3 regions of the Heyndrickxia sporothermodurans genome follow, and region 1 is predicted to be linked to each of the others. Evidence: riboswitches for the same ligand, from Rfam matches in the RefSeq annotation. Region 1 holds a riboswitch; each other region holds the start of a gene.
The links. A riboswitch is a leader RNA that binds a small molecule or an ion and turns the genes downstream of it on or off. The one in region 1 is predicted to bind thiamine pyrophosphate.
Positions count from the first base shown of each region.

Region 1 (10,894 bases):
TTACAGCTCCACGAAATCGCTGTAACCATTCCATACTTTTCCCTGCCTTCAATTAGTTAAAATTGATACTACCTATTTCTAACGTAAAGCATATTATGTTAGGTAAGAAAAATCAATGAAAATTATTTTACTTTGTAATGTTTTTGTAATATAAGTCATTCGTTTGTTTGTTATTTGCACTGAATAAAGGGTATATAAGAAGTAATATAAATAGGAGCTGATGAATATGTATAAACATATTTTAGTTTGCTTTGATGACTCAGACGGCAGTAGAAAAGCATTGGAAATAGCAGCGGATTTATATTTATTAAATCAAGAATGCCAATTAAGTGTTGTCCAAGTAATAAATGGAACGACTTATTCGATAGACACGCCACTACCTGAAGATAGTTTAGGCAAGTCAGGATATACTGCGATCCCGCGTTCAGATGGTGGTGTATATGTCACACACCTTCCACTTGAACATTCAATTCAAGAAAATACAAAACATTTTATACAGGATGATGACCCCGATCTTCGAGCGGAAGTCACGGAGATTTTACAATCTAGAGGAATCTCTTTTCATTTTGATACGCTTTATGGAAAGACATCCGACAATATATGTGAATACGCGAATTCCAATCAAATAGACTTAATTGTCGTAGGTCAAAGTGAAGAAGGGATTTTCAAGCGGATTTTTCTAGGCAGCACGGAGGAAAATATTATTAAAAATACAACTAAAGATGTGCTAGTCGTTAAGTAATTAAAGGGTACTTAGCAAAGTACCCTTTAACTTTATTTTTTGATTTGGACAAGTCTTGGAGCAATAAATAAGATCATGACAACAAGTACTGAGCTTAAGACAAAATTGATCGACATATATGTTCCATTATAAATCAATGAATATAATGCAACCGGTTGTCCTTTCGGTGCATACGAACCGAAAAAGACAATACCTGTGTAGAAATGGGCAAGGAAACGTAATAAACTACCAAGAAAAACACCTAAGACAGTGTATGTAGTCCATTTTCCGATATTTCCATTTTCTATAGATGTTTTGATTTGCTTTGCAAAAATACCTGCTAAACCAATCACTGTAAAGGCGACAAAATAGTCGACAATCCCTTGTACCGGATGATAAAATACTGAAAATCCTGTTACAACTTGTAGCGTACCTAATATAAATCCAGTTAACAACCCGCCTTTTAAGCCCCAACGATAAGCCATTAAAAATATCGGTATCATAGCTAATGAAACGGATCCGCCTTCTGGCCAAATAGCCTTACAAATAAATGCTGAAACAAGGTCAAGCAAGTAAGCAAGTGCTCCGAGAACAGCAACTTCTACTAAAAACAATGTTTTTTTATTCATCTTATATTCCCTTCCTTTCTTTTCGTCTGAAGAGTGACTATGAAGGCTCGGAGGGAATGTAAAAACAACTGTATTGCGTTTTTTACACAAAAAAAGCAATACAGGACGGTTTAAGGAAATCGCTGCATTGCTTTCTATTCCATCAAACCACAGTCCCTGCGCTAGCATTATCTAACAGGTTCATAGGGTCAGAACTCATACGTTCACTCTCAGCCGATTTAGGCTCCCCTTGTGGGATTATATTTATTTAATAATACTAATTAACTATACTATTTTTTAATACCGTTTACAACTGATTTATCCATATTCTTAAAGATATTTATATGCTATTTTATGAAACTATAAGTACATTTATATAACTTTAACTTGGTATTATTTAAATATTTTGATATATTTTAGATGAAGAAATTTTTGCTAATTGTTATTTTGAAGAAAAGGGAGGTGAAAAAAATGATACCGCTTAGACAAGATATCGTTGCATTTTTTGATAAAAATATTGATAAAATTGTTGCGATTTGGAATGAACAATTGATAAACTCCAAGTCAAATCCTTTAAAATCCAAATTTTTCAATAAAGATACTTGTCATGATTTTCTTATTCAATCATTGTCAATATCGAAGGAAAAATTGGAGCACTTTTTAAAATCCCTTGCATCTAACTTTGCTAAAGAAAAACTTGATCAAAATATTGATTTAGGTGAAGTTACATATAATTTAAGTATTGGTAAATCAATAACTACTAAGTTTTTATACAATAATTATTTAAATGTAAACGATGTCAATGCCTATATTGACAAAATTAATTATGCTTTTGACAAATTATTGTTTTATGTTGTTACATATTATTCAAATGTTAAAGATCAAATCATTGATAAAAAAAATGAATACATAAATACAACACATCATGAACGTTTAACACTTTTAGGACAAATGACATCTAGCTTCGTTCATGAATTTCGTAATCCATTAACTTCTATTCATGGATTTGTGCAATTATTGCGTTCTGAAAATCCACAATTGCCTTATTTGGATATTATCTCTAACGAAATTGAGCAATTAAAATTTAATATCTCTCAATTTCTTATGCTATCAAAAAAAGAAATTGTGTCAATTGAAATGACCTCTTTTTCATTAAATGATTTAATTGAAGAAGTCTTATCCTTTTTGTATCCTCGTATTTTAGAAGTAAATGTTGATATCCAAAAACATTATTTGCATGAAATTAGCATTCATGGCTTTAAAGATGAAATAAGACAGGTACTTATTAATATTATTTTTAATGCGGTTGATGTACTGAAAAGCGTGAAGAATCCGATTATCCAAATTGAATTGGATATTACTGAAAACTCCGTTATTATAGACATAAGTAATAACGGACCAAAAATACCGGAAGAAATGGTTGACACTATTTTCGAGCCTTTCGTTACAACGAAGAAGAGCGGAACAGGGCTTGGTTTGTATGTTTCCAAAAATATACTTGAAAAACACGGTGGAACTTTAACTTGTCAATCTAATGACGATTGGACAACTTTTACAATAATCTTTCCAATATTATAAAAGGATGTATTCGTTGAAAAAGACTCCCTTTAAAATAGGAGTCTTTTTCAAAAGACAACGGCCTACCAGAAAAACCAAGGAAGAAGCGCTAAGCCAACTATGGCACCAAGTGCGACACCCCAGCCAAAGCCGCCCCAGCCCCAACCCCAACCATAACCGTATCCTCCATAATTCCTTTGTGGGAGTGGGCGTAAATAAACCATTCGATTATCAACTCGATGAATGATTCCTCTGTGCACTCTTCCATCACGCGTTCTTATTTCAACGGGCTTTCCAATATTTCTTGAACAAATATGGTAATGTGAAGCAGACATGTACTATTCACCTCCAAATATCCTTCCACACCATTTTATGGTCAAGTCACTTAATTGGAGTGGGACAATGGAGTAGGTTAAACGTTTGATTATATATAGAAAAGCGAAAGCGCCTTGGTCAGCCCCGACAAGCAAATGTTTTTCTTTTCTTAAAATAGGAAAAGTCCAGTCTTAAAAAAGACCGGACTTCTTTATTTTAACCTAATAAACATATGCTGCTCCTACAATGATAAGTAAGATGAACAATACTACGATTAATGCAAATCCTCGGCCTGCACCCCAGCCGACACCGTAGCCATATCCACCTACTGGATAACCACAACCGCCATACCACATAAGCTTCTCACCTCCTTTTCAAGTGAATTTATCCATCTTGTTCTCCTCTAATAGAGTCATAGCCAATTTCATGTAGCCGATTTGCAATTTCAATATGTCCTAAATGGTTTGGATATAAATTGTCACTAGTACACCAATTGTCCAATTTATCTTGTAAATGTTGCTGGAGATTTATCGTTTTTAAACATCGTCGATTTGCCCTACATTCAATATAGCGATTTATACGCTGTACCCATTTATCTGCTAAAGGATCATTAGGATACGGATTGTGCAAACCGAGAATAATAAGCATGTAGTTATCTTCTTGTTCCTCTTTCAAATCGCGTATCCCACGAATGATGTCATCAATTGTACTTCTACATTTTCTTGACTCATGAATAAACTCTTCTTCATTGCCCGTTTCATCATATTTTTTCTTTGCTGTTTGTAAATCTTGATGTCCGGCAGATAAAACAATCATGTCACTTTGTTTAATGCTTCTCATTATATTTGGATCACTCAATGATTGGAGGATATCATTGGCATGATTATTTGCCGCTGCTACATTTGTAACAAACACCCTTTCTCTTAAATTCCGTTCTGCAAGACGTGCATGTCGATGTACAAAACTTGGAGATAAAAATGGTGCACCATGCCCTGCACATAGTCCGTCACCGATCGCGAGATATCTCATGTCACCCCTCCCTACCCATCAAAAGATAAATCCTTATTTATATTTATTCAGCTCTTTATATGTGGTAACTGTCCATATTAAAAATGGGCTTTCGTCTATAAACGAGAAAACAATTTAGAAAATTACGAAATAAAATAGTGTATCATAAAATGATACACTATTCCTGTATTGTTATTGAATTAAATAGTCATATACAGCCTTGCCGGTCCGAGCAATAATTTGTTTTCCCTCATACTGATTTTCTAATTGATCGATTAATACTGCCATAAATACTTGATCGTCATTATGCCTAATAATTGCAACATCATGTTCAACACCGGGAATTTCCCCTGTTTTATTAGCAACAAATACATGATCCGAATCCATCATTGCAGGTAATTTATCTTGAAATTGCTGTCCAGAAAGGATATTCAATATTTCATACGTACTCTTTGAAGTAAGGAATTGATTTTCCACGATTTCTTTTAGGAATATTACCATATCGGATGCAGAAGTAACATTATCTAGCCCCATATCCCTGGCCACATAATCCATTAATCTTCTTTCTAGTCTTGTATGATTGCATCCTATTTGTTTATTAAAATAATTAATCGTTTCCTGACCGACTAGATCAATCATCATATTTGTTGCCGTATTATCCGAAACGATAATCATTAATGTCAAAAGGTCTTTAACGGATAAAAGAGTTCCTTCTGTTAAATATTGAATAACACCTGATCCTCCCACTTTATGCTCAGGTTTCACCTCTATTTTCTCTTCTAAATCAATTTTCCCTAACTCCGCTTGCTGAAATGCAGCCATAATAATCGGAATTTTTATTAAGCTAGCAGAAGACATTTCGCGTTTACTATTTTTACTAATTATCGTCTCTTCGTTTATTTCTACGACTATGCTTACAATGCCTAACGATTGTTCGATAATCCCATCGATTTGTTTTCTTAAGCTTGCTACACTTCTCATTATCATGATCCCTTCGTAAGTAGTGCTTCTTTATTCATTCCGGGGTGATTATTGTATAAGTGACAAGCGACAAAATGTTCTTCTTCTATTTCTCTCCACTCCGGAATTTTCGATTGGCATATATCACTTGCTGCGGGACATCTCGTTCTAAATACACACCCACTCGGAGGATTTATTGGACTTGGTATTTCTCCTTTTAAAATAATTCTTTCACGCTTATCTTCAATTTCCGGGTCGGGTATTGGGATGGCTGAAAGTAATGCCTGCGTATATGGATGAAGTGGATTTTTATATAAATTACTGCTACTTGTTAATTCAACTAAATGTCCAAGATACATGACACCTATGCGATCACTAATATGCTTGACCATTGATAAATCATGGGCAATGAATAGGAAAGTAAGCTTTTTCTCTTTCTGAAGCTTTTTTAATAGATTTACAACTTGAGCTTGAACGGAAACATCTAAAGCGGAAATCGGTTCATCGGCAATAATAAACTCCGGATCTAGCGCTAAAGATCTTGCAATACCTATGCGTTGGCGTTGCCCCCCACTAAATTCATGAGGGTAGCGATTTGCATGCTCACGATTTAAACCGACATCCTCTAAAAGTTCATAAACCCTTTGACGTCGTTCTTCTTTATTTTTAAATAACCCATGCACTTCCATTGGCTCGGAAATAATCTCTTGGACTGTTGAGCGTGGGTTTAACGATGCATATGGATCTTGAAAAATCATTTGTATTTTTCGATTGAAGGCAAGCTGTTCACTTTTATTTAATAGGTGAATATTTTTCCCTTTATATAAAACTTCACCTTCAGTTGGTTGATATAACCTCATTATTAATCTTCCAGTTGTTGACTTTCCGCAGCCGGATTCTCCAACTAGTCCGAAGGTTTCGCCTTCATTTATATGAAAACTAACATTATCAACTGCTTTTAACCGTGCTCCTTTTCCTACTTCAAAATGCTTCTTTACATGATTAATTTCTAAAACTTTGTTTCTCTCCATATGTATACCCCCAAACTAGATCCAATAGCGACGTGCTGCACAAAGTTCTTTCTCGTATGTTCCGGCTATTTCTTCTATTACGATTGATTTTCCCGTATTCGGTGAATGAATCATTTCCCCTTCTCCGTAATAAATAGCGACGTGATGAATATGTCCTTTTCCTTCTTCATAAGCGAAAAATAATAAATCTCCCGGTTGAATTTGTTGAAGATCTACATCTATGCCTCCATCTGCTTGCTCATGTGCATCTCTTGCAATTATATAGCCGGCAGCGTTACACATTGTATAGCTGAATCCGGAACAATCAAAACCAAATCCACTCATCCCTCCCCAAAGATACGGGAGTCCGATAAATTTTTCCGCTTCACGAATAATGAATTCCCCATTCTGTCTAGGAGCCTCATTTATTTTAAAAATATGAATATCTTCGTTTTTCAAATAAGCATAGCCTGAGGGAACTTTAACTTTACTATATTCCTCTAGTGTTTCCACTATTGGTAATTTCGTTTGATAACTGACTTCCATCCACTTGTTACCAGGTTTTTCGTAAAGGGTGGCAGTAGGTTGGCAAACAACGGCTACTTGATCGTAATTATTTTCTTCCTCTTCTTTTTTTCTTAATTGGTTCAACGGAATCCATCCGGGGTAGCCGCGATCATCCTTCTTACTTGATTGACTTGGAATAACACAGAATGCCCAATCACCGTCAATCTCTATTACTTGAGCTTCTTCACCTAGTAGAACTTGAGATTGCACAAGGTTGTCATTGCATAGATCTAGCTTTGTTTCATAAGTTAATGAATTTAGCCATTTTGGGATATCTACTGGATTTGTAATGGCATCCACATCTATTTTTCTCGCTGAATCTTTCGATGTCCATAATGTTGCAACTGCTACATTTATTTGATATAGTTCCATATTCCCCTCCGTAGGTTTGCTTAATTTGAGGAAAAAACCTTATCAACTGATACGCATGATAAGGTTTCTTCCAAGTTTCAATAATCTACCACTCCATTTATTCAATGGTTGTTTTCGTAAAATTGTGTTTCGCGAGCTGAACATTGACCGTTCCTTTCCGCTACAGGCACTTGCTTCTACTCAATATATGCCCATTTTAATTCTAAGTAGCCAACTGGGTGACGAACAATGCCTTTTACATTGTCTTTTTGTAATGTCACTTGGTTGTAGAAATGAATTGGGATAATTGGCATTTCATCAAATAGGATTTTTTCCGCTTCATGCATCATTTCGAAGCGTTTCGTTTCGTCTGCTTCGTTCTTTGCATCTTTAATTAGTTGATCAAATTTTTTATTGCTCCAAGCTGTTCGATTCATCGTATGTCCGGTTTGGAAGTTTTCTAAGAAGTTAATTGGATCAGCATAATCAGCTAGGAATGAACTTCTTGATAACTGGAATTTAAATTTCTTCTGTTCTTCTTGGAACACATTCCATTCCATATTTGCTAGTTTAATATCTACGCCTAAATTTTCTTTAATCATCGCTTGTATTGTTTCAGCGATCTTTTGGTGGTCAGGACTTGTGCTATAAGTGAGCGTAATTGCCGGAAGTTTCTTATAGCCTTCCTCCTTCATTCCTTTTTCTAATAGTGCTTTTGCTTCTTTTGCGTCAAATTTAATTAAATCGCCACCCGCTTCACGGAAGTCTTTTCCATCTGGTTGGTTAAACCCATTTGAAACGAAACCATGTGCAGGTTTTTCTTTATTTTTAGTGACGAAATCAACGATTTGTTGCTGATCGATTGCCATTGCAAACGCTTTTCGAATATTAACATTTTGGAACGGCTCTAGTTTTAAATTGAAACGATAAAAATACGTTCCCGCTTGATCTTCAATTTGTTCCTTACCTTCTTTAAATATTTGTTCACTTGCTTCAGCTGGAATAGCAGAAGTATCTAATTCGTCATTTTGATACATTTGATATTCTGTCGTAGGATCATTCACCATTGCCCATGTTACTTTGTCTAATTTAACATTCGCTGCATCCCAATAGTTTTCATTTTTGGCCATTTCCATATTACTATCATGTTCCCATTTCGTTAATTTAAATGGACCATTCGCAACAAAGGTATTGCTTTCCGCAAACCATTTTGGATTGGCTTCAGCGACCTTTTGATTAATTGGGAAAAATGCCGGATTAGCAATGACACTTAAGAAATATGCTTGAGGACTAGTCAACACAACTTCAAATGTTTTTTCATCCACTGCTTTTACTTTGACATCGTCCTTTGAACCTTTGCCGGTATTAAAAGCTTCTCCACCTTCAATAAAATATCCTAAAAATGCTGCTGGTGAACCTGTTTTAGGGTCAAGAAGGCGTTTCCATGCATATTCGAAATCTCCTGCTGTAACTGGATCCCCGTTCGACCATTTTGCATTTTCACGAATATGGAATGTATACGTTTTTCCATCCTTACTAACATCCCATTTCTCCGCTGTCGCTGCTTCTGGATTATGATCCTGACCTAATCTTGTTAACCCTTCCATTAAGTTGTTTAAAGAACTCCATGAATACGAATCAAATCCCATTGGTGGATCAAATGAGGTAGGTTCTGCCCCATTGTTTAGTCGTAAAACTTGTTCCACTTTTTTATCTTTATTATCGTTCTTGTTTGTGTCTTTCTCCTCCTCTTTCCCAGCTTCTTTTGAAGTGGTACATGCTGCTAAAGAAAAAACGAGGAAAAGCGTCATTAATGTACCGATAAGCTTCTTCATCATACTCCCCCTTAAATTCTTTAATATTATTTCATCTATGAGCTCTGGCCCATAGTCGAAATCAAATGGTGTCTTGCTCTTTCATCTTGCAGCCAGCAACTAACATGATGATTAGCCGAAAAACTGTACGTATTAGGATAAACTTTTTCACATACTTCCATCGCAAACGCGCATCTTGCTGTGAAAGGACATCCGATTGGCGGTGCAAACAGATCAGGAGGTGATCCCGGTATTGGGACTAATTCCTCATCTTCTAAATCAAGTCTCGGAACAGAACTTAATAGTCCTTTTGTATATGGATGCTTAGGTTTGTAAAAAATTTCTTTTCTCGTTCCTGTTTCAACAATTTTGCCGGCGTACATAACTGCGATTCTGTCAGCAACTTGTGCAACTACACCTAAATCATGAGTAATCAAAATGATAGATACGCCCGTTTTCTCTTGAATCTCTTTAAATAACTCAAATATTTGAGCTTGGATTGTTACATCCAAGGCGGTTGTCGGTTCATCAGCGATAATAATTTCAGGTTCGCAGATTAAAGCCATAGCAATAACTATACGTTGCCGCATCCCGCCGCTGAATTGATGCGGGTATTGCTTTAGCCTTTCTTTCGGGTTTGAAATACCGACTAAATGAAGGATAGAAAGAACTTTTTTAGTCGCTTCTGTTTTTGATATATCCTGATGCTGTCGAATCGACTCAATTAACTGATCGCCAATCGTTAAAGTGGGATTCAATGCTGTCATTGGGTCTTGAAAGATCATTGAAATTTCTGCTCCGCGAATCGATCGTAAGCTTTTTTCACTCATCTTAGTTAAATCCTTATTTTTATAAATGATCGATCCATCAGTTATTTTTCCTGACGATTTAGGAATTAACCCGATAATGCTTTGTGATGTTACACTTTTTCCGCATCCGGACTCACCAACGATCGCCAATATTTCTCCTTTTTTCAATTCTAAGTGAACACCTCTTACAGCTTGAACGGTTCCTCCATAGGTTGAAAATGATACGTGCAAATTCTGAATTTCCAGGACGTTTTCCATCATTCTACCTCCTTAGCTTCGGATCTAGCGCATCCTGTAAGCCATCACCTAGAACGTTAAAAGCAAACATTGTTAATGAAATGAAGAATGCTGGAAAAAATAATGTCCACCAATGACCAGATAAAATGGCCGGTAAGCCATCATTTGCCATCACTCCCCAACTGGCAAAAGGTGCTTGTATCCCAAGGCCAATAAAGCTTAAAAAAGCTTCTGCGAAAATGGCGCTTGGAACGGTTAATGTCATTTGAACGATAATCGTTCCCATCGTGTTAGGCAATAAATTTTTGCGGATAATTCGTGCTGTTTTCGTTCCAAAGGTTTTGGAAGCTAATACATACTCATAATTTTTGATTTGCAACACTTGTCCGCGAACAATCCTTGCCATACCGACCCATCCAGTAACTGATAAAGCGACAATGATCGTTTTCAATCCCGGACCCATAACTACCATTAGCAAAATGACGACTAACAAATATGGCAGTCCATATAATACTTCAACAACTCGCATCATATAATGATCGACTTTTCCACCTTTATATCCGGCTATTCCTCCATAAATGACCCCAATGATGAAATCGATCAGGGCTGCCATTACCCCTACAAACAAGGAAATTCTCGCTCCATACCAAGTCCTTGTAAAAACATCTCTCCCCAAATTATCCGTCCCGAACCAATGTGTGGATGAAGGAGCGAGATTTTGGTCTTTGAGTGTGACCTTTGTTACATTTTGTGGAGAAAACATCGGACCAATAATCGCCATGATGATTAAAAGAATAAATATGATTAGCCCAAACATCGCTAATTTATTTTTCAATAATCTTCTCCATACATCTTGCCAATATGAAATACTTGGGCGGACAACAGCTTCGGCTTCGCCATTTTTCTTATTTATTGGAACGAACCATTCGGTTGGAAT
Region 1 is NZ_NAZB01000021.1:143,227-154,120, forward strand. It holds gene B5V89_RS10605 (PBP1A family penicillin-binding protein) at 1-34, opposite strand, end outside; gene B5V89_RS10610 (universal stress protein) at 227-742, shown strand; gene thiT (energy-coupled thiamine transporter ThiT) at 775-1,350, opposite strand; TPP riboswitch at 1,486-1,590, opposite strand; gene B5V89_RS10620 (ATP-binding protein) at 1,801-2,907, shown strand; gene B5V89_RS10625 (LSm family protein) at 2,970-3,221, opposite strand; partial or broken gene B5V89_RS20715 (YjcZ family sporulation protein) at 3,423-3,500, opposite strand; gene B5V89_RS10635 (GDSL-type esterase/lipase family protein) at 3,586-4,230, opposite strand; gene B5V89_RS10640 (serine hydrolase) at 4,402-5,190, opposite strand; gene B5V89_RS10645 (ABC transporter ATP-binding protein) at 5,193-6,200, opposite strand; gene B5V89_RS10650 (C40 family peptidase) at 6,216-7,118, opposite strand; gene B5V89_RS10655 (peptide ABC transporter substrate-binding protein) at 7,295-8,932, opposite strand; gene B5V89_RS10660 (ABC transporter ATP-binding protein) at 8,968-9,978, opposite strand; gene B5V89_RS10665 (ABC transporter permease) at 9,983-10,894, opposite strand, start outside.

Region 2 (10,894 bases), on a different contig from region 1:
TTGTCATTAACTTTTGCGTAGACCGTACATTTTCTCTTTCGACAAAACGTTGAAAAAATAACATACCTAATAGAACAAATCCAAAAAAAACCGTTCTTACAATCGCAAACTTACTATTGTATGGAGTAAATGTATCAAGGACCGTTATGTAAACAATGGTCATCACAAAAAATAGAAATACATTTCTCCTTACGATCACCCAATATCTTAGCAAATACATAATTAGCCATAGCAAAATAAAAAACAACATTGTCCTGAACTCATTAGTGAGTTGACTCCAATTTCCGGCGAATAATAGACCGATATTTTTCATGATATCAGTTAACAAAATACTTACCCACTCTATTCCAAAAATTGGTTTGTCAAAGAAAATATGATGTAACGAAAAGGATATAAAAATGATTTTTAAAACGAACACTGGGAAAAATGGAGCGTTAAATACGTACAAAATAAATGAAAGGATTATAAATATAATAAACAAAGATGTATTTCCCGTATTTGCAACTTCCTTTAAAGGATAGATCCATTCTAGTAAAAGAAAAAAACTAAAAAGATATAAAATCAGTGAAAGACCTTTGTTATTTTCCCTTATCGTCATCTTTGTTTCACCCCCGTTAAAGCCGAGCGGAAATCCTTTTCATGAAGGAAATTTACAAACACTCCATAACGAGTGGCAATCGAACTTAATTGGTATTCGTCATCAAGAAATGGTTCGTTATCATTTTTTACGACAAAAATAATCACCGTTCCAGTTCTTTGCACATGTTTCCTTACCATATCAACTAACGCCTGTGTTAAATTAGAAGTGATAATTAATAAGGAAGCTGATCGTTGATAGAATGCTGACTCGCCATCCAAAATACTAGAAATATGGACATTACTATCCGCTTTTACTTTAGCTAAATGATGGAATAGTTGCTGTCTATACTCCTCTCCTCCCCTAATTGGGAAAATGGTACGCTCCTGTCCAATTGAGTAAAACCCTATTTGACCACCATGTTGAATAATCGTGCGAATGATTGATGCAGAAAATTTCACACATTCCTCAAACGATGAAGAAGGTGAGCGATCTAAAATAATGGATACATCATTCGATTGGCGCTCCTCAAATTCTTTCGTTTTCATCTCATTTATTCTCGCTGTCGCCTTCCAATCAATCCATGTGAAACGATCACCCGGTTCATAATTTCGTATTCCCGCAACCATTGATGTATCATTTTGAATTTTTATTTGAGATGCTGTAGCTCCTTGCTCATATCTACTTTCAAAAGAGCGGTAAATAATATCCGAAAAGGCAGGATAAACTAGTATCGATTTCTCCAAAGAATAATCCTTTTCCTTTTCAAATAAGCCAATAGGATCGCCAATTTTGACATATATTTTATCAAAATGGTGTTCTCCTCTCGGTAAATTAGGCATACTGTACTCAAGTTGAATATGTTTTTTGAAACCTGGAAATACAATTTGCTTCCCATTCTCCTTAGAAAGACTTGAAGTGTTATTGATGATGAGAAAAAAGAGTGGGAATGAATATTTTCTATTTATTTTTATGACGACATTAAGATGTTCCCCGGCTAAATAAGTATCTTTATTAAATGTTCTTTCGATTACCAAATCTCCAAGAGGGTAAAAGGCAATACATAATGCATAGAGAGCGAAGGGGACAAAACTGAAAAATAGGAACCAGCTAACAAAGCCACCTTGAAACATGGCATAGGAGAAAGTTAATAGAATAAAAATAAGAAGAAGAATTAGTTTCCCCCATGTTTTTAATTTTGTTTTCATCATTATCTCACTGCCCTTTGAACGGGAACCTGTACAAATTTAATTACTTCTTTTACAATATCTTCTGCTGTTTTGCCGCCATATTTAACCTCGGATTTAACAATAATTCGATGCGAAAACACGAATGGGGCTAAATATTGTACGTCGTCAGGAATAATGAAATCTCGGCCATGTAATAAAGCATAAGCTTGTGATGCTTTCATTAATGCGATTGATCCACGAGGACTTACCCCTAGGTAAACATTCGTATGATTCCTAGTGTAATGTGCTAGTTCTACAATATATTGTTTAAGTGTTTGATCGACATACACTTCTTTTACTTCATCTTGTAATTCCACTAATTCGGAAAGAGTAATTACCGAGTCTAAACGGTCAATCGGTGCTTGTTTTTGTGTTCTATCTAATATATCTATTTCTTCATTTATATTTGGATACCCCATTTTCATTTTTAAAAGAAAACGATCTAACTGAGCCTCTGGTAAAGGGTATGTACCTTCATATTCAATCGGGTTTTGTGTTGCCATAACGAAAAACGGTCGCTCCAATTGTCTTGTATTTCCGTCTACTGTGACACTGCTCTCCTCCATTCCCTCAAGTAAAGCGGATTGTGTTTTCGGAGATGTACGGTTTATCTCATCAGCGAGAATAATATTTCCCATAATTGGACCTGGTCTATATTGGAATTCAAATTCTTTCGGATTATATATTGATACTCCGATCACATCGGAAGGCAATAAGTCTGGTGTAAATTGGATTCTCTTAAAGTTGGCATTTACTGATTTGGCCAATGCTCTTACCATCATTGTTTTTCCAACCCCTGGAACATCTTCTAATAAAACATGCCCTTCAGCTAATAACGCAACAAGACTGAGTTCCGCCACATCTGATTTCCCAATCATTACTTTTTCGATATTATTTATAACTTGCTTTAATTTTGGATGAAAAATGGTATCTTTCATTCGAATCCCCCTATTATCTCTATCAATGTAGTCTGGAAAATTTTAAAATTTCTTATTATTTTTAGCATACTATGAATTGGGATGAAGAAAAAGAGTTGAACGAAAAAATTCCTAGACTTTTTCCTTTTTTTTATAGGGTTTTGAGAATAAACAATGGTCCGTTCCTTTCCGCTGCAGGCACTTGCTTTCTGCGGGGCTGGCGATGAGCCTCCTCGTCGCTCCGCTCCACTCTGTGCTTTTAATACGTTTAAAAAACAATTTTTAAAAGAACCTAATATAATAAAAAAAGAGCCCCTTAGGACTCTTTTTTATTTCCAAAAATCATCAAATATTGTGATTGGCATGTGTCGTTTATGTTCGGATTTTTGATATAGTTTTTCAATGGTTTGTTGTGCTTGCTCTGAAACCTTTTTTCCTTCTAGGTAATTATCAATTTCGTCATAGGTGACGCCTAATGCACTTTCGTCTGACAATTGCGGCCGTTCATCTTCAAGGTCAGCTGTTGGTGTCTTTAAGTATAAATGCTCTGGGCATCCTAGTTCTTTGAGCAGCATTCTACCTTGACGCTTATTTAAGCGAAAGATAGGTACGAGATCCGCTCCGCCGTCTCCATATTTTGTATAAAATCCTGTAAGGTTTTCAGCTGAATGATCGGTACCAAGAACAACGCAATTTTCCATGGCGGCAATACTATACTGTGCTTTCATCCGCTCTCTTGCTTTTTCATTACCTTTTGCAAAATCAGATAAGATAATGCCTGCTGCTTTCAATGAAGCTTCACTTGCATCGACAGCAGCTTTAATGTTTACTGTTATAGCTTTAGTGGGGTTAATAAATGTAATTGCATCCTCCACATCTGCTGCATCCTTTTGAACACCGTACGGAAGCCGAACAGCAATAAATTTATATTCATTATTCCCAGTTTCTTTACGCATCTCATCAATCGCTAGTTGCGCTAGTTTTCCTGTTAAAGTAGAATCCTGGCCCCCTGATATACCTAAAACAAATCCTTTAAAAAAGGGATATTTCGATAAATAATTTTTAAGGAAATCTACACTCTTTCGGATTTCCTCATGGGCATCGATTGTAGGACTCACTTTCATGTTTTCAATGATTCTTCTTTGTAGCTCATCCACTTCGCATTACCTCCATTATCTTTTTTATTTTTTCATATGGGCAATCTTTTCACGAACGTCCTCAATATTTTTAATTTTGTTATCCCAACATTTTTGGCTAAGATCAACTGGATATTCGTGGGGATTAAGTGAGCGTTTGTATTCTTCCCAGAGTAATCCTAAGCTTTCTTTCGTGTAGCCTTGTATTTCTTTTAATTCCGGTAATCGATAGACTAATTCCCCATTTACAAAAATATCATGTTGTAAATCTTTCGCTTCAAAATCAGTTACAGTTTTACTTATATATGTGTGCACGGGATGGAACATTTTTAGCTTTTCTTGAGATTGTGGATCTTCATCCTGCATTGCAATATAGTCACCTTCAGATTTATTCGTATTTGTATTAATAATTCGATAAACCTTTTTTAAACCAGGTGTCGTCACTTTTTGCGCATTTGATGAAATTTTAATGGTATCTTGCATCACTCCATTTTCATCTTCAATGGAAACCATTTTATAAACCGCGCCTAATGCCGGCTGCTCGAAAGCAGTGATTAACTTTGTCCCTACTCCCCACATATCAATTTTGGCTCCTTGGGACTTCATATGGAGGATTGTATACTCATCTAAGTCGCTTGATGCGACAATTTTCGCGTCTGGGAACCCTGCTTGGTCTAACATTTTTCGTGCTGCTTTTGATAAAAACGCCATGTCTCCGCTATCTAATCGAATACCAATAAAATTAATTTTATTCCCTAATTCTTTTGCAACTCGTATAGCTGCTGGGACACCCGATTTCAACGTATCATATGTATCCACTAAGAATACACAATCCCGATGGCTTTCTGCATATTTATGAAAAGCTGTATAATCATCACGATATGCTTGTACCATCGCATGGGCATGGGTACCTGAAACAGGGATTCCAAATCGTTTACCCGCTCGAACATTACTTGTTGAATCAAACCCGCCGATGTAGGCAGCTCTTGTTCCCCACACAGCAGCATCCATTTCATGTGCTCTGCGCGTACCAAATTCCATTAATATTTGGTCACCAACTACATTTTTAATTCTCGCTGCTTTCGTTGCAATCAATGTTTGGTAATTCACAATATTAAGCAAGGCGGTTTCAATTATTTGCGCTTGTGCCAAAGGTGCTTCCACATGAATTAAAGGTTCACTGTCAAAAACGATTTCCCCCTCTTTCATCGACCGAACGGTTCCTGTAAAGCGCATTTCACTTAAATATTGTAAAAATTCCTCATCATAGTTCAATTCTTCACGTAAATATTGAATATCTGTTTCAGAAAAATGAAAATCACGTAAGTATTCAACAATTCGTTCTAACCCCGCATATACTGCATACCCATTGTCGAAAGGAAGCTTCCTGAAAAAAACTTCAAATACCGCTTTTCGTTCATGAATACCGTCATCCCAATATGTTTTTGCCATATTGATTTGATATAAATCCGTATGCAGTGCAAAACCGTCGTCCTTATATAACTTTACCATTTAACCCCACTCCTTATTTACCCTAAAAGAGTACCTTCGCACCCAATGTATTTTTAAAATGTTCTAATGCCCATTGATGGCCTGTATCATTAAAGCTCGCCACAGCGTTCCCATGAACAACTATTTTGTATCCTTTATTATAAGCATCTACAGCCGTATGCAATACACAAATATCCGTACAAACGCCACATAAATGTAGTTCTTCAATTCCACGTTCTCTTAGCTTTATATCCAAATCCGTTCCGGCAAATGCACTATAACGTGTTTTATCCATATAGTGTACATTTTCGTCATTTTTATGTTGTTCATACAAACCCTGTAAAGCTCCGAATAATTGACGCCCCTGTGTTCCTACTATATTATGCGGTGGAAACAGCTTTGCCTCCGGATGGAGTGTGTCTTCTTTTTGATGACAATCGATCGCAAAAACAACATAATCACCGGAAAGTATAAAATCGCTTGTTAGCTGGATAATTATATTTTCAATGTCTTGACCTGGTTTCCCACACGTTAATTTACCATCATCTGCAATAAAATCGTATGTATAATCAATATTAATTAATGCTTTTCTAGTCATCACAAAACACCCCTTATTGGCAATCTCGACACTATTGTACTATAAATTCTTAAAATAAGTGAAAATAAAACACCCATTTAATTACCGTAATCATTTTAAACAGCAATTAATGGATGTTTTTTTAAGATCTAAATCGTTTCAGAAACGTATTTAGAAATGATGAATATACCCACCATTAAAAGAAAAAACAGCATATCTTTTCCACTAACCTTCAACTCATGATAGAAAGTTCGATCCCTGCTTCCCGTGAATCCCTTTGATTCCATTGCAATTGCTGTTCGCTCTGCTTTTCGTATCGCACTTGCTAAAAGTGGAATGGTGTATTTTTTTAAAAGCTGTATTCTCCCTTTTATCCCTTTCTCCCAATGAACGCCTCGAATTCGATGGGCATTTCTAATAATCGTAAATTCATCCTTTAATAAAGGTAAAAACTGATAGCCTGCTAAAATTCCGTAGGCAAGCTTAGGGGGAAGTTTACATTGTTGAATCAGACTTAACATAAATTTAGTTGTATCTGTTGTTAATATAAACATTAAAGACAAGGCAGCAAAACAAAGAACACGTAATCCAAGTGCCAGTCCAGTATTCAGTCCGTAATCAGTAATCTCAAAAGGACCTAATTTAGCATAAGTGACGAAACTAGTATTACTTGGTGGATTCGAAAATATTGTTGTTGTCCACACATACCCAAAGGCAATGATAAAAAACGGTACAAATCGTATACACCATTTTTTCATCCCTACTTTACCAAAAAGAAATGTGATTAAGACCGTAAAAGACAAGTAAAGCAACGGAGTTAAAGGGTCAAATACAAAAGCTAAAAGGACAACAGAGACCAAAACGACAATTGCTTTTATACTAGGATTTAGTAACTGAAGCCGCAATTGGTTCACCCCTTATCCCATATGTATTCCAAATTGAATATAATAATGGATTTTCAAGGTTTGCTTTCTCCACAATTTCACTATTTTCTAAAAATAGCTCATGAGGTGTTCCTTGAAACACTACTTCCCCTTCGAAAAGAACGATGACTTGATGAGCAAATTTCGCCACAATTTCCATATCATGAGTCACCATCAACGCCGTCATCCCAATGTTCACTCTCGATTGAATAATTTTCATCATTTCATTCGTCGCTTTCTCATCCTGCCCAAAGGTTGGCTCATCTAATATAAGGAATTCCCGTTCATCCACTAGCATCGTAGCTACACTTAAGCGCCGCTTTTGCCCTTGACTTAATATGAAGGGATTATGATCCTTTAACCGAAGTAAACGAAAATCTGAAAGAATATTAGCTACCTTAGAATCGATATCTTCTACTTTTTTCATTCTTGGACCAAAGGCTACTTCATCAAATACCGTATCCGCTATAAATTGATGCTCCGGATTTTGAAAAACGTAACCAATTGAATCCAACCTCACCTTTTCATCCAAATCCTTGAACAATTTATTCCCATAGAAAATCTCCCCTTGCTGTTCCTTAAGAAGTCCCGCCAACATCAAAGTTAATGTAGATTTACCCGCACCATTCGGACCTACAATCGCTGTCCATTCACCCTTATTTATTGATAAATGGATATTTTTTAAAATTTGTTTCTCCCCCCGGGAAAAGGAAACGTGTTTCATTTGGATTAACGGCGGTGTTGGGAAATCATTTACTGCCTGTAATGGAAAAGAAGTGTCTACCTCATCTAACTCTTCCATTAATTCATCCACTGTTAATGGATAAAAGTTTTCTCGCACCTGTTGACCGAATAGTGTCACCTTTGGGAGGCATATTCCAAGATCTTTCATATCATCAAAATGATGAACCAATCCTTTTTTCAATGAACCATCGTACATTAGTTGTCCGGATTGTGTAAAAACAAGGGTGCGATCAATAAAAGGAACCCAATAATCAAGTTTATGCTCTATGACGATGAGAGAAAAATTCATTTCTCTTTGCAATCTATCAATCGTTTCAGCAAAATCTTTTGTTGCCACCGGATCGAGCAAAGCAGTAGGTTCATCTAAAATCATCAATTCGGGTTCCATTGCCATCACACATGCAAGTGCCAGCTTTTGCTTCATTCCACCTGATAGGGTAGAAATATGAGCTTGTCTATACTTCTCTAAACCAACTAATGAAAGAGACCATTCTATTTTTCGTATCATTTCTTCTTTAGGTAATTTTATATTTTCTAAGCCGAATGCGATTTCATCCTCTACAGTGAGCATACAAAATTGGGAATCAGGATCTTGAAATACGACGCCAATTCGGCTGCTTAATTGTCCTGGTTTATAAGACTGAATCTCTTTCCCAGCATATTTAATACTCCCAGTCCTGTCCCCTTCAATTGAATTTGGAATCAGCCCGTTTAAACAAAGTGCTAACGAACTTTTGCCGGAGCCACTTGGTCCTAATAATAGAAGTTTTTCACCTTTATTTATGGAAAAGGAGATATTGTTTATAATCGATTGCTCCTCATAAGATAATGAAAGATTCCTAACTTCTAATAAAGGTTCCCGTATCTCCATTTCAATCACGCTACTTTTCTCTTTTTCATCTCTTTGCCTAATGGCATTCCATTAAGCACTCCTGTTTTTGCCAATCCTTCACTTATATACTTACCTAATAATCCCGCAAGGAGCGCACCAGAAACCATTCGTATCGCTAGCATGGATAAAACATACGATGGTGATAGTGTTGCAAATCCAGAGATAAAATACCCCCAAGCAAAACTAAATATCGCTGAACCAACTCCGGCAAGCATTAACACCCATGTTGAATAACGCTTCCAGCCAGTTGCGGCAAACACAACCTCAGCCCCTAAACCTTGGATCATTCCAGAGATTAATAGTCTTGGACCAACTGCATTCCCTATTAAAATTTCCACAAATGCGGCGATCGTTTCCGCCAAAACCGCTGCACCTGGCTTGCGAATAATATTTGCAACAATGATAGAAACGATAAACCATATCCCAAATATCGGTTCATAACCGATCGGTCCGACTAACCCAAAGAAAATATTCCCTACTTGGGTAAATAATAAATATACGATGGCAAAGACAATTCCTAACACTGACATCACAACAATTTCCCGCAGACTCCATTTAGACATCACTTTTTCCCTCCTTATTTCTTTTTCCTCGAAGGACTATTCGCCGAAATATTGACTGTCATTGTTACGTGCTTAACTTTTTCCTGAGTATAATTAAATGCATGCTCGAGTGTTGTAAACACATCATGCGCATCGCCGTCCAATCTGCTGGCATAGTGAATTCCTCCAGTAAATGTGTTTTGTTGTTTGGCGATATCCACAACATCTGCAATGATTTGCATATAGTTTTCATTATTCATCGGATATAACGCAAATTGTGTAGGCGCTTCAATATGAATATTTTTTACTCTGTCTTCATTCATCCGAACATCGTCCTCGGACATATACACATCTCCATCTAAATCTCCCGGGCATCCAATTGAAAATGTTCCATTTAAGACAACATGTTTTTCAGTATTAGCCGCAATTAAATAGATAGCTTTTGCAACGTCAAACACATGCTCCATTTTCCCACGGATTACTGTACTAATATCATCCGTTTTCACCCATACTTTAGTGGTGTCGACCCGTTGAAGCGTAGATAAAATAATATCTACAAATTCATCCGCCATCGGATAAAGGGAAAAACGAAAACCTACAATTCTACTTGTTCCACATACTTCTGTCATAACCATTCTCCTCTCTTTTTTTGGAGAATAAAAAAACTGCATCTCTTGGAAGATGCAGTAGTATACGAATAGATGCAAATCAATGAATGATTCTACACCAATACTACTACACTTCCCCACGCTAGTATTATCTAGATCGGGTAATAAGGGATCGGAACGCACTTCCACGTTCACATCTCAGCTTTTTCAGCACCCCTAGTGTAGATAGGTCATATGCAGTTTTATTATTCGCCCTTATCATACATGACAAAAAATCATGTGTAAAGTTACTTTAGCATTATTTGTTTATTCTCAGCATACCAAACTATTCTAGGAAAATATCCATAATGCAATTTCATTCAACAAAGTGATAAAATATACAACTTTCTATTTCCATTCTTTCCGGTTTATGATATCTTTATATAGTTATTAATATAATTTTTTATTTATAAATATCCATTAATTTTATTCGAAGTTGATTTCCGCTGCAGGTGCTCGCTTTCCGCGGGCGGTTCGGGAGCCTGTTTAGCTCCGGCGGCTATCGACTAGCGAACTTCCGGTCACCTCCCTACGATAAGTCATCATCGATTCGTCCTTTAGGACTCATCGTGATTCCTTTATCTCAGTCGCTGCCCTCCAGTTCGTACGTCGATAAGCAAGCCGCCTATGCTTTTCGAACTCCTCGGCGCTTATCGCGCCTGAGGGGTCTCCCGTATACCGTTTTTCCCGCAGGAGTCTCGCACCTTCCGCTCCAATCAACAAGACGTCTAAATCAAGATTGAACTTTAAACAAAGCCATTAGTTTAAACATGGTTATTTTAAGGGTATGAATGGATTACGGAGGGTTTATATAGATGGAGAATCAAAATGGAGGATTACAACGTAGTTTAAAAGCACGACATTTGACGATGATTTCATTAGGTGGATCCATTGGTACCGGGCTGTTTCTAGGAAGCGGATCTGCTATTTACCAAGCAGGACCAGGCGGCGCACTGCTTGCCTATATGATAATTGGTGTCATGGTGTATTTTATTATGACGAGCCTTGGTGAACTAGCTTCTTTCATGCCAACAAGTGGGGCATTTAGCACCTATGCTACCCGCTTTATTGATCCAGCACTTGGATTTGCATTAGGGTGGAACTATTGGTACAGCTGGGCGATCACACTTGCGGCAGAACTTTCCGCATCAACATTAGTCATGAAATTTTGGTTCCCAGATAGTCCATCATGGTTATGGAGCGGACTTTTTATCTTGAT
Region 2 is NZ_NAZB01000025.1:1,777-12,670, reverse strand. It holds gene B5V89_RS12415 (transglutaminase TgpA family protein) at 1-598, opposite strand, end outside; gene B5V89_RS12410 (DUF58 domain-containing protein) at 595-1,785, opposite strand; gene B5V89_RS12405 (AAA family ATPase) at 1,788-2,744, opposite strand; gene nadE (ammonia-dependent NAD(+) synthetase) at 3,053-3,880, opposite strand; gene B5V89_RS12395 (nicotinate phosphoribosyltransferase) at 3,905-5,371, opposite strand; gene B5V89_RS12390 (cysteine hydrolase family protein) at 5,394-5,948, opposite strand; gene B5V89_RS12385 (energy-coupling factor transporter transmembrane component T family protein) at 6,077-6,832, opposite strand; gene B5V89_RS12380 (ABC transporter ATP-binding protein) at 6,807-8,465, opposite strand; gene B5V89_RS12375 (ECF transporter S component) at 8,471-9,049, opposite strand; gene B5V89_RS12370 (YkoF family thiamine/hydroxymethylpyrimidine-binding protein) at 9,064-9,657, opposite strand; TPP riboswitch at 9,754-9,864, opposite strand; gene B5V89_RS12365 (amino acid permease) at 10,491-10,894, shown strand, end outside.
Region 2: another riboswitch for thiamine pyrophosphate. It lies ahead of B5V89_RS12370 (YkoF family thiamine/hydroxymethylpyrimidine-binding protein); the one in region 1 lies ahead of thiT (energy-coupled thiamine transporter ThiT).

Region 3 (10,894 bases), on a different contig from region 1:
AAATTAACCTTACTTTGTTGTTCTAGTAAATCATTATCTGCATAAAGCCAAAAAGTATTGGATGAAATATAATATTTTCATCCAATAACAGGATTAGTAATCCTCTTTTCTTTCCTTTTGCTAATTAATTATTATTCATAAGCAAGATAAGCGTTAAACATCCAAATATGCTTTTCAAATTTTCCTTGTAATTCGTTTAACAAATCAATTGTCGGTTGATCTTGTTGCTCTTCAGCTAACTTTCTTCCTGTTTCATTCAATTCTCTTACCATTTGCCCATAATCACTGATTAATTGAGAAATAAGCTCATTTTCCTTGTCATCCGCCTGTGCCTCAACAAGAGTCGTTTCTTCTAGAAATTTGCTCATTGTTGCTAATGGCTTTCCCCCAATTGCAAGAATTCTTTCTGCAAGTGTATCTATATCTGCTGCCATTTCGGTATATAATTCTTCAAATAATTTATGTAAGTGGAAAAAATGTCTTCCTTGTACAAACCAATGGTAGCGATGAAGTTTAATATACATTACAGAGAAATTAGATAATTCTTGATTTAAGAAATTGATTAATTTTTGATTAGACACGACAACTTCTCCTTTTTCCTATAGTTTCATTTATTTTCTCCTAAATAAAATTTTTTACCCAACATTACTTATTGTTGTTTTTTAAAATAATTAAAAGGCGATTTCTACATCGCCTTTTTATTGTTCTTTAGTATTCTATTTCTTCATAATCTTTTGGTTGTGGTAAAGGATTATTAGGCTGTCTTATGTTTGCCTTTGGTTTCGCCTTATTTTGATTCGGAGTAGAATTCTTTTTACTTTTACTCAAAATTACTCACCTCAATGTATATTCTTGAGTCCAATGATCTTTTTTATACTTACCGAATATTTGTAAATTCGGTGTGTCCTTTACTAAGGCTTTTAATATTCGTATAAACAAGCAAAAACACTAAGTAGCCTAGAACACCACCAATTGTATTTAAAATAATATCATCAACATCAAAACCGCCTACATGATAGGTTAGCTGGATCGATTCAACAATGACTGTGGTGAAAAATGATAAAAATAGAACCTTTAAAAATCCGTTCAATCGTTTAATTAATAAAGGAGCAAGAAAACCTAACGGCATAAAGGCAAGAACATTTCCGAATAGATTGGAAAACCAAATAGTAAAATTAAAATGGTCATAGTAATCAATATACATTTTTATTGTTTTAAATGGGATTATATTATAATTTTCTTGTGTTGCAGGTATCCGATATCGACCTAAGAAAAGAATGTATAACATATAGCAAAAATAAACGAAAAAAATAAGCCAAAAAATGATTTTAAGTATTTTTCTTACCTTTTTAAGATTAATGATTTGGAACATCTTTCTCCCCCAACATTCTCTATTACTAAAATGTATGTATCATTTACAAAATGATGCATTACCTATTATAGACGATTTTTTTCTCTTTTTTACACAAAATCGGTAATTACCATAAATTCTATTAAAAAAAGGCAATGATATGTATATCATCACCGCTGGGATTGTTACCTTACATTTACCTTATTTAAAAATTGCAAAAGACGAGGATTATTCGATTGTCCAAACACTTCATTAGGAGTGCCCTGTTCAACGACTATCCCTTGATCCATAAATATCACCTGATCGGCAACATCTCGTGCAAATTGCATTTCATGCGTGACAACTACCATAGTCATTCCTTCATTTGCTAAATCTTTCATAACTTTTAGCACTTCTCCAACAAGCTCAGGATCAAGGGCGGATGTTGGTTCATCAAATAATATGACTTCGGGATCCAACGCCATTGCTCGTGCAATCCCAACACGTTGCTGCTGTCCACCTGAAAGTTGATGTGGATACATGTCACCACGATCTTTTAGCCCTACTTTTTCTAACAATCCTAATGCTTTTTGCTTTGCTTCTGCCTTTGAACGTTTCAATACTGTAACTTGTCCTTCCATGATGTTTTCCAGTGCTGTCAAATGCGGAAACAAATTATACCCTTGAAAAACCATACCTGTTTGTTTGCGAATAGCCATTATTTCTTGAAGCTTTATCTTTCTATTTTCTTGAAATTCCAGTTTTCGATTTCCAATCGAAAGTGAACCTTTATCTGGAGTCTCCAATAGATTTAAACAACGAAGAAGAGTTGTTTTTCCTGAACCAGATGGTCCAATGATAACAGCAGTTTGCCCTTTTTCGATTGAAAGTGTAATCCCTTTTAAAACTTCTAAATCATGAAAACGTTTATGCAATTGTTGGATAGAAATCATTCTTCGTCCCCCACTATTTTGCTACCGTTCGATTATATCGCCTTTCAAGCATAGATTGACCAAACGATAACACAGTACTAAATAGTAAATAAATGAAAGCTACTTCTATATATAGCCAAAGCGGCTCATAAGTGGCAGCAACGATTTGCTGACTTTTTTGGAACATTTCAGTAACAGTTATCGTTGCAGCAAGTGACGTATCTTTCACTAAACTGATAAAAGAATTCCCTAAAGGTGGCAAGGATACACGCATTGCTTGTGGTAATATAATTCTTCTCATCGCTTGGGATTTCTTCATCCCTATTGAGTATGCTGCTTCCCATTGGCCTTTTGGAATAGATAAAATGGATGCCCGAAAAATTTCGGAACTATATGCTCCCACATTTAAGGTGAAGCCGATGATTGCTGCAGGAAACGGATCTAACGTAACCCCTAATTTAGGCAATCCATAAAAAAGGATAAACAATTGAACGAGTAAAGGGGTCCCTCTAAAAATCCATAAATAAAATTTAGCGAGTAAGATTAATGGTTTAATTGTAGAAATGCGAATAATCGCTATCAGAAATGCTAGTACCGTTCCTAATATAAATGTAATGATTGAAAGAGGAATAGTAAAATATATGCCTGCTTTTAGTATAGGAAAAAAGGAATCACGCAGGATTCCGAGTATTCGGATGGTAGATTCATCTGTGAACATCTTTAATCGATCCCTTTACTTCGACACATCTGTGCCAAACCATTTTTTTGAAATTTTCAAATAGGTACCATCTTTTTTCATATCTGCAAGTGCTCCGTTTACAGCCTTCACTAGTTCATCTGAATTTTTCCGAAAAAGAAAAGCATTACTCGTCGCATTTTTTTCTTCATAGACGACTTTTATAGGCAAATTGGGTTGGTGTTTTTTCAAATCTAAATAAGAAAGACTATCGTTTATTGTTGCGTCAATTCGTTTTGAAGTGATCAGATCAATTGATTGATTGAATCCATCTACAACCGTATTTGTTGCACCATGGTCTTCTGCAATTTTTCGATAATTACTATCTAATGACTGCCCTACTTTTTTTCCTTTTAAGTCATTTAACGTTTTTATGTCATGATTATCTTTTCCTACAATTAAAACAGCTTTCGAGACGATATATGGATCTGACATATCATATTTTTTCAATCGATCCGTTCGAACAGCTACTTCATTGGCAACTAAGTCATAACGTTTCGCATCTAACCCTGCAATCATACCGTCCCATTTTGTTTCAATATATTTAGGTTTTATCTTTAATCGTTTAAATACCTCATTTGCAATGTCGATATCAAAACCTGTAAGCTTTCCAGATTGGTCGTGATAGGTAAATGGTGAATAGGTCCCTTCCGTTCCAATGTTTACGACTCCTTTGTCTTTAATTTTGTCATAAAGGTTTTTTTGCTCGTTTTTATTATCATTGTTTGTCCCACAAGAACTTGTAATTATTGCAAAGGTTAAAATTATGAGTGTAAATAGTAATTTTTTCATCAAGCATCCCTCATTTTTGTATTTATCATTTATTCTCGTAGTTTTGCCCTATGCAAAAAGGGATATGCATCTTGCCTATTATGAAGTATGTTCAATCATTAATTTTACTTCTAAAAATCACACTTATTTTTGTTTGTACATATAATATGACAAGGAGGTGGTTAACAATGGTTCAATTGTTTTTAGCTACAATCGTTGCTGGATTTGCGTTACTTGGCTTAAGTCTGCTTGGAGTTGTTACGGGGACATTAGCTACAGTAGTTGAATTCATTGGAGCAGGTGCCGTTATTCTGTTCGCTATCGTCTTAATTGTTAAAGCAATTATGGCTTTACTAGGGAAACTGAATGTATAAACCTTTTCCTTCATAAAATATGGAGGGTGCCCAAGCTTCTTTTTATACGGACTTATCAATATATTTTTCATTACTTGAAAAAGTGGGATGTCCCACTTTTTTTTATCTTATTTAACTTACATACTTTTTTACATATCAAAGGAAAATAAATCAAAAGGAGGGACAAACTTTGGTTAATCAAAATTTCGAAAAATTTCATAAACTACAAGAAAAGCATAAGTCGAGTTATCTCGGAAAGGATACGGACCAAAAACAATTAAATCCAGATCCGGAATATAATAATCAATCAAATACCGATAAAGCAATTGGAGCAACAGGAAGAGAACTAAAATAAGCTAGGGGTTATCCCCTAGCTGTTTCATATCAATGTTAAACATAAATTCAACTTTTTTAACGAATAAAAATACATACAATACAACTTTATAATGGCCATTCTTCTTGGTGATAGACCATATCCCAGAACATATATTCAAAGCGAGATGTCATTTGAAAATGTTTCTCTAAGGATACCAGTTCATGTTCCCGAGTTCCTTCAGTTAATTGATTCATTAACTTGATTAACCAAAGGGCAACCGATCCAAACTCATCTGATGAATAAGTTTCTATCCAATGTGAATACGGATTTGATTTTATTTGATGGTGATGCTGTTTTTTTAAAAGCTTACCAATCTCCCAATAATCCCATGCACAAGGAAGCAAACAAGAAACTACTTCCGCTAATGACCCATTTAGTGATACGTTTACCATATAATTTGTATAAGCTAGATTTATAGGTGTTGGTTTTACCTGTTCTAATTCCTCTTCAGATATCCCAAATTCTTTAGCATATTTTCTATGCAAGTCCATTTCAAAATGTAGAATTGAGTGTAATGAGTGGGAAAATTTTTGCATTGTTTGTAAATCTTTTGCTTTTTGAGTACCTATTGCAAATAACTTCGAATACTCAATTAAATACACATAATCCTGTTTCATATAATAAGCAAAAAGTTCAATTGGTAAAGAGCCGTCACCAATACCTTGAACAAATGGATGTTGATGATTTTTATTCCAAATGGGTTGAGCATTTCTATATAATCGATCGGTAAATAGCTTCCCTTGCGTCATTGTCATATTCTCCCTCTCTATTTTGCACATTGCAAATTTATTTTTTTACTGAAAAAATTTTTTCGCTGCTTCCTTTGGGTTTTTTGCCTTCATAATTGCAGAAACTACCGCAATTCCAGAAAAATTTATTTCTTTTAATTGATGAAAATTATCTAATGTTATTCCTCCGATTGCTACAGCTGGTATATTTACAGAATCTTTAATTGCTTTTAAGGTTTCCATAGATAACACAGTTGCATCTTGTTTTGTTTTAGTTGGAAAAGCAGACCCTATTCCAATATAATCAGCTCCAATTTTTTCAGCTAATTGGGCCTGCTCGATTGTTTGCGTAGACACACCAATAATCATTGACTTGGGAACTATTCGCTTTAAGGCAGAAAGCGGTATATCGTCTTGACCAACATGTATACCATCAGCTCCTACCGCTAACGCAATATCTACACGATCATTTATAATTAGAGGCACTTGATAGCTTTTTAACAACGCTTTTAAATGTTTTGCTTTTTTATAAAATGTGAGTCCATCGCTATTCTTTTCACGAAGTTGAACGATGGTCACACCACCTTGCACAGCTTCTTCAACAATTGATAAAAGTTCGCCTATTGGGGTTCGTTCATCGGTAACTAAATAAAGATTGTAATTAACATTCATGAATTTTCACCTCTTTAGCAAAAACTTCCTCATTCATTCGATAGATTTCATCCATCAGCTTTATTTTATATGTTCCAATCCCTCCATCTGTTGCCAAGTGTTTCGTTGCACGTTCCCCTGAAAGTGACATAATTGACATTCCCGTGATGGCGGCACCTAAATAATCAGATGTTACGCCAGAAAAACTGCCTATGAGTGAAGTAGACATGCATCCTGTACCTGTTATTCTTGTTAATCTTTCATCCCCATTTGATAGATAATAGTTCTTACTTCCGTTTGATACAACGTCTACTTTGCCACTTATGCCAACAACACATTGGAATGTATTTGCAGCTTGCTGAGCTATTTCAATTGATGGTACAGAGCCATCAGCGGCATCGACTCCCTTTGTTCCACCTGTACCATTAATTAATGTATGTATTTCACTGCTATTCCCACGGATGATAGCCATCTTTACTTTTTCTAATAGTTCCATAGATCGTTCTGTTCGATAACTTGTTGCGCCAACACCGACAGGATCCAATATAACTGGAATTCCTTTCTTATTAGCAGCAATCCCTGCATGTAGCATGGATTCAAAAACAACATCATGAATCGTTCCTAAATTGATAATTAGTGCATCAGCTAGATGGATCATATCTTCTACCTCTTTAATCTCTGTCGCCATTACTGGTGAAGCTCCGATTGCAAGTGTGACATTAGCACAATCATTAATAGTTACCACATTTGTCATATGGTGAATAAGTGGTTTTTTTTCTTTTACTAATGAAATTAACCGTGTCATTTTTGAAATTTCCATTGGAATCCCTCCGCTATTTATTGTCTACTAGTCCAGCACGTTCATATAAATGGTAAAAATGATTTGTTGGACCATGTCCACTGCCAAGTTCTAAGCTATGTTGAATTGCTATTGTAATATAATCTTTTGCTTTCTTAACTGCACTCAACAGGGGTTCTTCCTGAGCAACAAAAGCGGTGATAGCTGAAGATAATGTACACCCTGTTCCATGAACATTTTTCGTATGAATTCTCTTCCCAGGCAACCATGTAAAGTGATGTCCGTCAAAAAATAAATCATTTGGATCCCCTTCTAAATGGCCACCCTTTAATAAAATTTTTTTGGCACCGAGTTCCTGTAATTTGAGGCAGGCAGTATACATGTCTTCAATCGTCCAAATTTTACTGTCTGTTAAACTTTCAGCCTCAGGTATATTAGGTGTAATTAATGTCACCATTGGAAGCAATTTTTCTTTTAACGCATCTATCGCATTTTGCTGTAATAAATGGTGACCACCTTTTGATATCATGACTGGATCGAGGATGATATGCTCTGTACGGTATATATTCAATTCCTTTGCAACCACATCAATATTTTCTTTTGTTCCGAGCATTCCAATTTTAACTGCATCAACATGAATGTCGTCGAAAATAGCAGATATTTGATCACTGATTATTTGTGAATCAATCATTTGTACAGATTTTACTTCCATTGTGTTTTGGGCGGTAACTGCAGTAATAACCGACATTCCAAACACACCTAAGGAAGAAAATGTTTTAATATCTGCTTGGATCCCAGCTCCACCTCCTGAATCAGATCCTGCGATTGTAAGTGCTGTTTTCATGAATGATTCCTCCAAACGTTTGATTTCGTAATAATACTTTCATTAAAAATATGGCAATTAGTGCTCCTGCAAAGGAACTAACTATAAATGAAGGGATAAATCCAAATAAAGCTACATTCTTTCCTAATAGTAGCCTTGCTACTGGATATGCTGCGAGTGCCCCAAGAATGCCAGTTCCAATAACTTCACCCGTAAACGCCCAACTAAGCTTTCTTGTTTTCATAAACAAATAGCCTGATAGAAATGCACCAATCATACTTCCGGGAAAAGCAAATAGGGAGCCGGTTCCTGTGAAATTTCGGATGATTGACACGATAAATGCTTGTGCAATTGAATAAAACGGACCCAATAGGATAGCGGTTAATACATTAGCCATATGTTGGATAGGGAAAATTTTTGCAAATCCCACTGGGATAAAAACGATATTACTTATTAAAGTAGTTATCGCAATAATAACTGCAGTTATCGTCATTTTTTTTAACTTATTCATCTTTACACACCTCCATCATTTGATTTTTGTGAGGAAGCTTTTCTTTCTCCAACAAAAAAACCGCCTTCCTCAATAGAAAGCGGCAATAACAACTGTAACTAGAAAATACAGAATAGCTATTTAGACCGCTTCCCTACGCCGGTATAATCCGGATCAGGTACAAAGGGTTTCAATCAATGATATCTCTCAGCCTATGGCTCCCCTAGCAGAAAAAATTATGAAATTGTACACAAAAAAGCCCATCGTAAGCAGTTAGATGGGCAGAATTGATTATATCTCTTACTCCCACTTCCTTACGCCAGCATAAACTGGATCAAGTTCAAAGGGTCCAGAACATCTCTGTCTCAGTCTTATTTAGACTCCCCTAGCGATAAAATTATTCATTTATGTATATGTTAGCATAAATTAGATAAAAAGAAAGGATAATTTTCCTTTTTAAAATTTGGTTCTTATTATATAATTCCATACATTATTCTCTGTATAAAAAAACCAGTTCCCGATTGGAAACTGATTTGGAAGTTGTCATTTATAAGGCCGCCTTTGCCGTATGAGTATTAAGAAAGTTTTAAACCACCACTCCTCAAAGTGGGTGTTTGCAGAAACGTTCTTGCTTGTCTTCCATGCCATGTAGGCGAAAGCTTGTCATTCCAGTTTCAATATAAAACTCCCTGTTACAGCTTAAAGGTTAAAACTTTATTATCAATACGTACAATGCAGCTTGTATTGTTATATTACTTTATTTTTATCATTTTTTCAAGTGAAATGATTTACTGGAATAATAAACTACCTCATTTTTATGAATTCCTTTGCAATATTATTTTGCAATTATTAAGGATGGTCGTCTAAATCCACTGACTTGTTTGATATCTGCGGTTATAATGTTTTTTTAATCCAACGGCTAAAAGTTGAAATGATACAATCGCAAACAGTAAGCATACTAATGGAATGAAAAGAACGAACTGATTTCCCCACAAATGATCCCTTGCCTGTCCTACTAAACCAGCCCATTCTTTCGTAATCGAATGATATAAAGTTGGTGAGGTTTCTAGCTTCGTTCCTCCTATAAAAATATTAAATAATGCTAATTGTCCCATCACAGTGATTGCGGTAACAATTTCGAGAACAAATAATATAACAATATCTTCTATTAAATGTGGAATGATGTGGCGCTTAATTATTTTCCATTTTGAAGACCCTGTCGTAATGGCGGCTTCAATAAAAGGCAAGCGATACACTTGTATCGTTTTTTCCCGAATCGATGCGGCTACACTCGGAAATCCGATTATGGTCGATACGATGATAAATAATACGATTAATGATATAGGCTTAATAGTTGGATTAAAAGAAATCGGCCACAAAACGAAATAAATGATTAAAAACGATGGAATATACGATAAAGAATGTTCAAATGACTCCCAAATGTGGAGCCTCTTTTTCATTATCCCTGTAAATAATCCAATTCCTAAACCAAGAGCAATTTTTAATAAGGCAATCGAAATTGAAATAAAGACAGTATATTTTGCACCATAAATTAGTAATGTAAGTAAATCGTATCCCCATTTGTCTGTTCCTAACGGATATTCTTTGTATGTAAAGGGGGCTAGCGGTGGAAATGCCATATTTTTTTCCCCATATTGATAAATCGTAATACTGTCTGTTAATTTATGTGGGGCAAACAATGGACCGACTATTGATATTGCGAATAAAAAAAATACCATAATTACGCTGATGATTAAATATGGATTCCATGTTCTTTTTTCATGCATTGATAAACACCCGCTCAATAAAATAGAAAAGTAATTTGATAAACAAATAGCAAAGAGTTGCAATGGTCAATAAGATTAATAATGATAAAAAGACTTTCTGAAATTGATAATCATCAAAAATAAAAATGGTTAATCCTTTTATATTAAACAAATATTCGATAATAAATAAATTTCCTATTGTAAATGATATGGCTTTTTTTAAATCAGCAAAAATATAAGGAATTAAGTTTTTCAATATATGCCGGCTATTAATATAGTGTCTATCCAGTCCTTTGCCTACGGCTGTTCTTATGTAGTCCAATCCGGTTATTTCTATATATCTAGCAGAAATCATTTTAAATAAATAAAATGTTGGCATTAATGAAAGGATGGCAATCGGAAACCATAGATTGACTGAATCGGAAAATGGGGACAACGTAATTACACGTATATCTGTCCACTTGTAAAATTCAACAGCAAGTGCAATCGATAAAATAATAATGATAAAATCTGGAACTAGGGAAAATATATTTATAATCCAACGAAACAGTTTTGTCATTTTTAAGGAACTTAAGAATACACCAAAGCTAAGAGAAAATAATAAAGCAACTAAGATGCTTGAAAATAAAAGAATTCCCGAGTTTATCGAAAATGATTGAATATCGTTTAGTACAGAGTGTGAGATACCATTTATACTGTATGTGCCAAAAGTTCCATCTTGAAAGGACGTAAAAAACACTGGAATATTCATAATCATAACTTCGGGATGAAATTGTAGGTATGCCTCTCCATGATTGTTACTAACTATAAACATGGATGGAAGACTAGTCACTAAAAAGATGATTACTACTATTAAAAAGATTTGCAAAAACTTTTTTATCAAACACCATCACCTCCATCATTGTTACATTAGTTCATTTGGAATATATTTTACCAAAATACGTAGAATTTTTGTTCTATTTAAAAAATATATAATTAAACTTAATGTTATATGCAGATGAATCATATGAAGGCTTTTTCCTAATAAAAAACCCTACTTTTGTCATGATGTACAGATTGATTAAATTTATATAAAATAGACATTGGGGCGATTTTGTGAGGTATCTAATCAATCAATTCCAATTAAAGGTTATTGTTTG
Region 3 is NZ_NAZB01000019.1:326,664-337,557, forward strand. It holds gene B5V89_RS09325 (Dps family protein) at 132-581, opposite strand; gene B5V89_RS09330 (VanZ family protein) at 878-1,372, opposite strand; gene B5V89_RS09335 (amino acid ABC transporter ATP-binding protein) at 1,537-2,283, opposite strand; gene B5V89_RS09340 (amino acid ABC transporter permease) at 2,297-2,980, opposite strand; gene B5V89_RS09345 (amino acid ABC transporter substrate-binding protein) at 2,996-3,790, opposite strand; gene B5V89_RS09350 (hypothetical protein) at 3,958-4,143, shown strand; gene B5V89_RS20075 (hypothetical protein) at 4,313-4,477, shown strand; gene tenA (thiaminase II) at 4,564-5,253, opposite strand; gene thiE (thiamine phosphate synthase) at 5,293-5,898, opposite strand; gene thiM (hydroxyethylthiazole kinase) at 5,888-6,697, opposite strand; gene thiD (bifunctional hydroxymethylpyrimidine kinase/phosphomethylpyrimidine kinase) at 6,711-7,520, opposite strand; gene thiW (energy coupling factor transporter S component ThiW) at 7,489-8,010, opposite strand; TPP riboswitch at 8,124-8,224, opposite strand; TPP riboswitch at 8,284-8,386, opposite strand; RNA gene ssrS (6S RNA) at 8,538-8,733, opposite strand; gene B5V89_RS09385 (ABC transporter permease) at 8,853-9,776, opposite strand; gene B5V89_RS09390 (ABC transporter permease subunit) at 9,769-10,638, opposite strand.
Region 3: another riboswitch for thiamine pyrophosphate. It lies ahead of thiW (energy coupling factor transporter S component ThiW); the one in region 1 lies ahead of thiT (energy-coupled thiamine transporter ThiT).